3 regions of the Klebsiella ornithinolytica genome follow, and region 3 is predicted to be linked to each of the others. Evidence: predicted binding sites of a transcription regulator. Region 3 holds the regulator's gene; each other region holds the start of a gene.
What was found. The regulator PhoB, encoded in region 3, activates phosphate uptake and scavenging genes when phosphate is short. The targets are predictions, from matches to a motif close to CTGTCATAAAACTGNCNNAT.
Positions count from the first base shown of each region.

Region 1: the regulator PhoB is predicted to act here: its motif matches at 1,524-1,543, upstream of uvrB (excinuclease ABC subunit UvrB).
Region 2: the regulator PhoB is predicted to act here: its motif matches at 815-834, upstream of uvrB (excinuclease ABC subunit UvrB).

Region 1 covers NZ_CP130153.1:3,863,352-3,865,623, forward strand. The annotation lists gene uvrB (excinuclease ABC subunit UvrB) at 1-1,257, opposite strand, end outside; gene Q1L34_RS18440 (ABC transporter ATP-binding protein) at 1,995-2,272, shown strand, end outside.
Region 2 covers NZ_CP130154.1:321,244-323,515, forward strand. The annotation lists gene Q1L34_RS27880 (S-(hydroxymethyl)glutathione dehydrogenase/class III alcohol dehydrogenase) at 1-385, opposite strand, end outside; gene frmR (formaldehyde-responsive transcriptional repressor FrmR) at 444-719, opposite strand; gene uvrB (excinuclease ABC subunit UvrB) at 1,006-2,272, shown strand, end outside.
Region 3 covers NZ_CP130153.1:4,373,981-4,376,252, forward strand. The annotation lists gene phoR (phosphate regulon sensor histidine kinase PhoR) at 1-847, opposite strand, end outside; gene phoB (phosphate response regulator transcription factor PhoB) at 869-1,558, opposite strand; gene sbcD (exonuclease subunit SbcD) at 1,768-2,272, shown strand, end outside.

The sequences.
Region 1 (2,272 bases), 510 kb from region 3:
AAGCAGCCCGGTCGGACGTACCACCTGATCGACCACCTCATCGCCAGATTTATCCAGCTCATAAGGCCCCGGCGTCGCCGAGACGTAAATGGTCTGCGGCGCCAGCGCCTCAAACTCTTCGAACTTCAGCGGACGGTTATCCAGCGCCGACGGCAGACGGAAGCCGTACTCCACCAGCGTCTCTTTGCGCGCCCGATCGCCGCGGTACATGCCGCCGATTTGCGGAATAGTGACGTGGGATTCGTCAATCACCAGCAAACCGTCTGCCGGCAGGTAATCAAACAACGTCGGCGGCGGTTCGCCCGGCCCGCGCCCGGAAAGATAGCGCGAGTAGTTTTCGATGCCCGAGCAGTAGCCCAGCTCGTTCATCATTTCGAGGTCGAACTGGGTACGCTGGCTCAGGCGCTGCTCTTCCAGCAGCTTGTTGTTTTCCAGCAGCACTTTACGCCGCTCCGCCAGCTCGACTTTTATCTCTTCCATCGCCTGAACGATTCGCTCGCGTGGCGTCACGTAGTGCGTTTTCGGGTAGATGGTATAGCGTGGAATCGTCGATTCAACCTGACCGGTGAGCGGATCGAACAGCGACAGCCGCTCAACCTCTTCATCGAACAGCTCGATACGCAGCGCAATATCGTCGGATTCCGCCGGGAAGACGTCGATCACTTCGCCGCGCACGCGGAAGGTGCCGCGCTGGAAGGCCTGATCGTTACGGGTATACTGCAGCTCCGCCAGGCGGCGTAAAATCGCCCGCTGGTCGATCAGCATGCCGGTGGTCAGGTGCAGCATCATCTTCAGGTAGAGATCCGGGTCGCCCAGACCGTAGATAGCCGATACCGAAGCCACTACCACCACATCGCGCCGCTCAAGCAGCGCTTTGGTCGCCGACAGACGCATCTGCTCGATATGCTCGTTCACCGACGCGTCTTTCTCGATGAAGGTGTCCGAGCTCGGCACGTAGGCTTCAGGCTGATAGTAATCGTAGTAGGAGACGAAATATTCCACCGCATTGTCCGGGAAGAACTCTTTCATTTCGCCGTACAGCTGTGCTGCCAGGGTCTTATTCGGCGCCAGCACCATCGTCGGACGCTGAAGATCGGCGATAACGTTAGCAATGGTGAACGTCTTGCCCGACCCGGTCACCCCCAGCAGCGTTTGGTGCGCCAGGCCATCTTCCAGCCCCTCTTCCAGGCGGCGGATAGCCTCCGGCTGGTCGCCAGAAGGACGGAATGCGGAATGCAGCGTGAACGTTTTACTCATATGTCTGGCCCTGAAGAAGGATGAAGCGCCTGGTGATATACGGCAGGTGTTTAATTCTACCCTTCACGCTCACTTTTGCCAATAAATAATACTGGATATAAAAACAGTATTCTATTATTGTTTGTGCCTGAAATCGCCCGCGCGCGCGTCGTTTTGGGGTAAAAAAAGACCATCCTGCAGAATAATCCGCCAGAGAGTAGGGTTATCCCCAAAAAAATTTATCATTTAACATTTGTCAAGCAAGGTGGTGAATCTTTTGTGGCATCAGGTGACACTTTCCTTACAGCCATTGCTTTTATTCAACTAATTGATATTTAATGATATTAAACAAAAGATGGGTTTCGCGCCAATTCAGCCGCAGGCCGCGTAATCTCTAGCTTACCGCAAGTTCTCTAACTCTAATACACAAGGTTATCCACAGGAATAGTGGATAAGTGTCTGCAGGCCATGCCTTCTGCCACCCCGCAGAAATCGACCGCCGGTGAAAATCGACCGCCTAAAAAAAATTATCGAATTATTTTTGATATTTATCAGCTAAGGGTGCCTGCTTTTTTGTTGCTTTCTGCACCATTTTTCATACCCCTTAGCACCGGGAGAGTGCAACCGCCTCGCTGACTCGCCTTCGCCCCGCCCCGCGGCAGCTGCCCGTACGGGAAAAAACCGAAACATCTTTTTCCTGGCAAGAGATTTGCAGAATCTTCATGTCGCCCGCTATCCCCAAACAGGAGAAAACGTCTATGTTGAGTCTACGCGCAGTCAATCAGTACTACGGAAATCAGCACACGCTATGGAATGTCGACCTTGAACTTCAGCCGGGGGAGTGCACCTGTGTGATGGGACTCCAGGGGATGGGGAAAACCACGCTGGTGAACTGCATTACCGGACATCTTCCGGTCGCCAGCGGCAGTATGACCTGGCATGACATCGGCTCGCCGCCCTGCGATATCACGCCGCTCTCCGCCCATTCCCGCTCGATTATTGGCATCGGCTATGTCCCGCAGGACAGGCGGATCTT
Region 2 (2,272 bases), on a different replicon from region 3:
CCTTGTAAGAGAAACGGGTCGTGCCATCAGGCATAAGTCCTTTACCCTGGGTGGCGCGAACAGAGACACACAGGTTAGTTTTTCCGGATTTACAGAACAGACACTCGCCGCATTCTGCCGTGTAAAGCGGAATAACATGATCGCCAGGTTTCACACTGGTGACCCCTTCGCCGACTTCCACAACAACACCCGCACCTTCATGACCCAGTACTGCCGGGAACACACCTTCCGGATCATCACCGGACAAGGTAAATGCATCAGTGTGGCAGACGCCGGTATGGGTGATTTTTACCAGTACTTCACCCTTACGAGGCGGCTCCACATCAATTTCAACGATCTCGAGGGGCTTACCAGGAGCAAATGCTACAGCTGCACGTGATTTCATATGTCATATCCTTTTATTACTGTTTTTACTGACCCCATCAGACGTCTGCCTGGCAGAGTTAACGGAGATATGAGCGAACAATGGAAATAGCGTCGTTGATAGATTTCGTCTGCGACCCCCTTCTTTTGTTCGTATCGGGAAATTCTTCCCTGAGATAGCTTTCCAGAACAACAGTCATCAGGCCTTTAACGGCTCCTCGTACCGAAGCCAGTTGCTGCAACAATGAAGAACATTCCGCTTCGTTTTCAATCGCCTGTTCCAGCGCTGCAATCTGACCTTTGATACGTCGTACCCGGACAAGCGCCTGTTTCTTTTCTTCTGGAGAATGTGGCATTGATTGTCCCTGTTAATCAGGATTGAAGAGACTATAGTATACCCCCCTATACTATGCAAGAAAAAATGTTGACCCCACGATGTACAAATCCAGACAGATGACAGAGTTGTATCAGGCACATTCGTACTTTAACGGTACACAATAGAAGTGAACAGAACGCCAACTTATTGGTACAGAACAAATAACTTTTCTTCAGTCAGGCATAAATGCCTTACGTCGGGTTGTCATAAACTATAGTGTAGTAGTGTTAACGCTGTCCGGGGCGTTCCAACCAGGAGAGATCATAATGTCCACAGGAAAATTCATTTTACATTCAGGCTATATCCCGTCAGGAGATCAGCCCGAAGCAATAGCCAGACTGATAGCGGGAGTCGAAGCAGGAGCGACACATCAGACACTTCAGGGGATAACCGGTTCGGGTAAAACCTTCACCATGGCGAATGTGATACACCGTTTGCAGCGCCCTACATTAATACTGGCTCCTAACAAGACGTTAACCGCACAGCTTTATCTGGAGATGAAGCAGTTTTTCCCAGAAAATGCTGTCGAATACTTCGTTTCTTACTACGACTTTTTTCAGCCAGAAGTCTATATCCCCGGAAGTGACCGCTTTATCCCGAAAGATTCCGCTATCAACGATCATCTTGAAAGGTTACGGTTATCTACGACCAAGGCATTGATTGAACGTCAGGATGTGATAGTCGTCGCTTCCGTCTCTTCGATATACGGATTAGGTGATCCGGACGCATACAGAGAGATCCAGATCCCGGTATACCCGGGACGACAACTCGCCCAGCGGGAGTTAATTCATCAACTGGCACGTCTGCAGTATGCCCGTACAGACAAAACTCTGGGACGGGCGATGTTCCGGGTTCGCGGTGACGTTATTGATATATTCCCTGCCGATTCCGAACATCAGGCCATCAGGGTCGAACTTTTTGATGATGTTATAGAATCCGCAAAATGGATTGATCCTGTCAGTGGGAAAATTGCGGGCGACATTGAACATTATTTAATATCACCCAAAACACTCTTTGTTACACCGACCGCAAAAATACCCTCAGCCACCAAAAGCATTCTTACTGACATGGAGAAACGGGTTGCTGAACTTAACAAAGCAAATCGTCTGATAGAGGCTGAGCGCTTATACGAACGCGTCAACAATGATGTTGAAATGATCCGTGAACTGGGTTACTGCTCAGGTATGGAAAACTATTCCTGCTATTTCAGCGACAGAAATCCGGAACTCCCACCGACAACGCTGCTGGATTACCTGCCAAAAAATGGCCTGCTCTTTGTTGATGAATCGCACGTAATGGTCCCGCAAATCTCAGCCATGTACAGTGGCGATCAGAGTCGCAAGGATACTCTTATCGATTTCGGCTTCCGTCTGCCCTCCTCAAAAAACAATCGACCCCTGAGTTTTGCTGAGTTTGAGAAGATTAAGCCCCAGACTGTCTTTGTTTCCGCAACCCCAGGTAAATATGAATTGCAGAAATCAAAGAAAAATGTTGTTCAGCAAATTATCCGCCCCACCGGTTTACTGGATCCCG
Region 3 (2,272 bases):
TCATCGGCACGTCGATTTTGTCATTCATGGCCAGCGTCGGCGCCGCTTCAATCCGCGACAGCGTCAGCAACTGCTTGACTAACCCCTCCATGCGCTGGGTTTGCTCGCGCATCGTATGCAGCGCTTTTTCGCGCGTCATCCCTTCCAGCACCTGCTCCTGCATCATCTCCAGATAGCCCTGCAGTACCGTTAACGGCGTGCGAAGCTCATGGCTGACGTTGGCAAAAAAGTTGCGCCGCGCGCCTTCCAGCTGGTGCATCTGCGTGACATCGCGCGCCACCATCAGCCACTGTTTGTCGCTGTAGGGCATGACGCGGATCTCCAGATGACGAGCAGTATTGAGGACCAGATTGAGCGGCTTTGAGAAATCCCTGTTTTTGAGGTAATGGGCAAATTCAGGGTAGCGCAGGAGGTTGAGAATATTTTGTCCGCTGTCGTCCGGCCAACGCAAATTGAGGATCTGCTGGGCCAGGCCATTACACCAGAAGATGGCCCCCTCCTCCGTCGTCAGCACCACCGCATCGGGCAAAGACTCAGCCCCGCTACGAAAGCGTTTGATCAGACTACCCAGTTCGCGTCTGCGCTTTTTATTGCGCATCTGCATCTGGTGAAGGCCGTAGAGCAGCGGTTCCCAGCTGCCTCTTCCCGGCGGTGGCGTCATGCTACGGTCGACCCATAGCCACCATGAAAGACGTAATAAATTCCAGAAATGCCAGATGAGAAGTCCGGTTACTGCCGCCAGTAAAAACCACGGCAGATAACCCACCACCGCCCCAAGAATCAGGGCCGGGATACAACATAAGAAAAGCTCAAGCGCCAGCCTTTTCCATGACAGCCGTTCCAGCACGGTTCACACTCCTGTCGAGATTCAGAAACGGGCGGAGAAACGATATCCCGTGCCGCGGACCGTTTGTACCATCCGGTCATGGCCGCTATGTTCCAGCGCTTTACGCAGACGGCGAATATGCACATCCACCGTTCTGTCTTCTACATACACATTGGTCCCCCAGACGTGATTCAGCAGCTGTTCGCGGCTGTAGACGCGTTCCGGGTGAGTCATAAAGAAGTGTAGCAATTTAAACTCCGTCGGCCCCATGTCCAGCGGACTTTCACCGGTCATCACGCGGTGGGAGGAAGGGTCAAGGCTAAGCCCTTGCATTTCAATCACTTCTTCCACCGCCATCGGCGAAATACGGCGCATCACCGCTTTGATTCGCGCCACCAGCTCTTTCGGTGAAAAAGGCTTAGTGATGTAATCATCGGCACCGGTTTCCAGACCACGTACGCGATCCTCTTCTTCACCGCGAGCGGTGAGCATGACGACCGGAATATCGCGGGTCATCGCCTCACGCTTGAGCAGCTTGATAAACTGGAGACCCGATCCGCCCGGCAGCATCCAGTCGAGGAGAATCAAATCAGGCCAGGGTTCATTGAGTTGATTCACCGCACTGTCATAATCTTCCGCCTCGACGGGCTGAAAGCCGTTTTGCTCAAGAACAAAGCAGACCATTTCGCGGATCGGAGCTTCATCTTCAACGACCAGAATTCTTCTCGCCATTATTTACCCTGTATTTTTTAGCCATCAGTATAGAGTGCGGCGCCATTATGCGTCAGTTTTGTGACAGATTTATGAAGAAAATGACCGTCATATGATAGCGGATTTTTAATAATGACAAGGAGTAACAATCGATCCTGCTGGCGTTAAAGGGGCAACCTGCGGGATGACAGGTATATAATGCGCCTATGCTTTTTCGCCAGGGAATACTTATGCGCATCATCCACACCTCTGACTGGCACCTTGGCCAGAATTTTTACAGCAAGAGCCGCGCCGCCGAACACTCGGCCTTTCTCGACTGGCTGCTGACCAGCGCGCAGGCGCACGAGGTCGATGCCATTATTGTCGCCGGCGACATCTTTGATACCGGCTCACCGCCAAGCTACGCCCGCGAGCTGTATAACCGATTCGTGGTTCAGCTTCAGCAAACCGGCTGCCAGCTGGTGGTGCTGGCGGGCAACCACGATTCGGTGGCGACGCTAAATGAATCCCGCGATATTCTGGCCTTTCTGAAAACCACGGTGGTGGCCAGCGCCGGCCATGCTCCCTTTATTCTGCCGCAGCGCGACGGCACGCCCGGCGCCATATTTTGCCCGGTCCCCTTCCTGCGCCCGCGCGAGCTGGTCACCAGCCAGGCCGGACACTCCGGCGGCGAAAAACAGCAGCTGCTGTTGAACGCTATCAGCGACTATTATCAGCAGCAGTACGAAGCCGCCT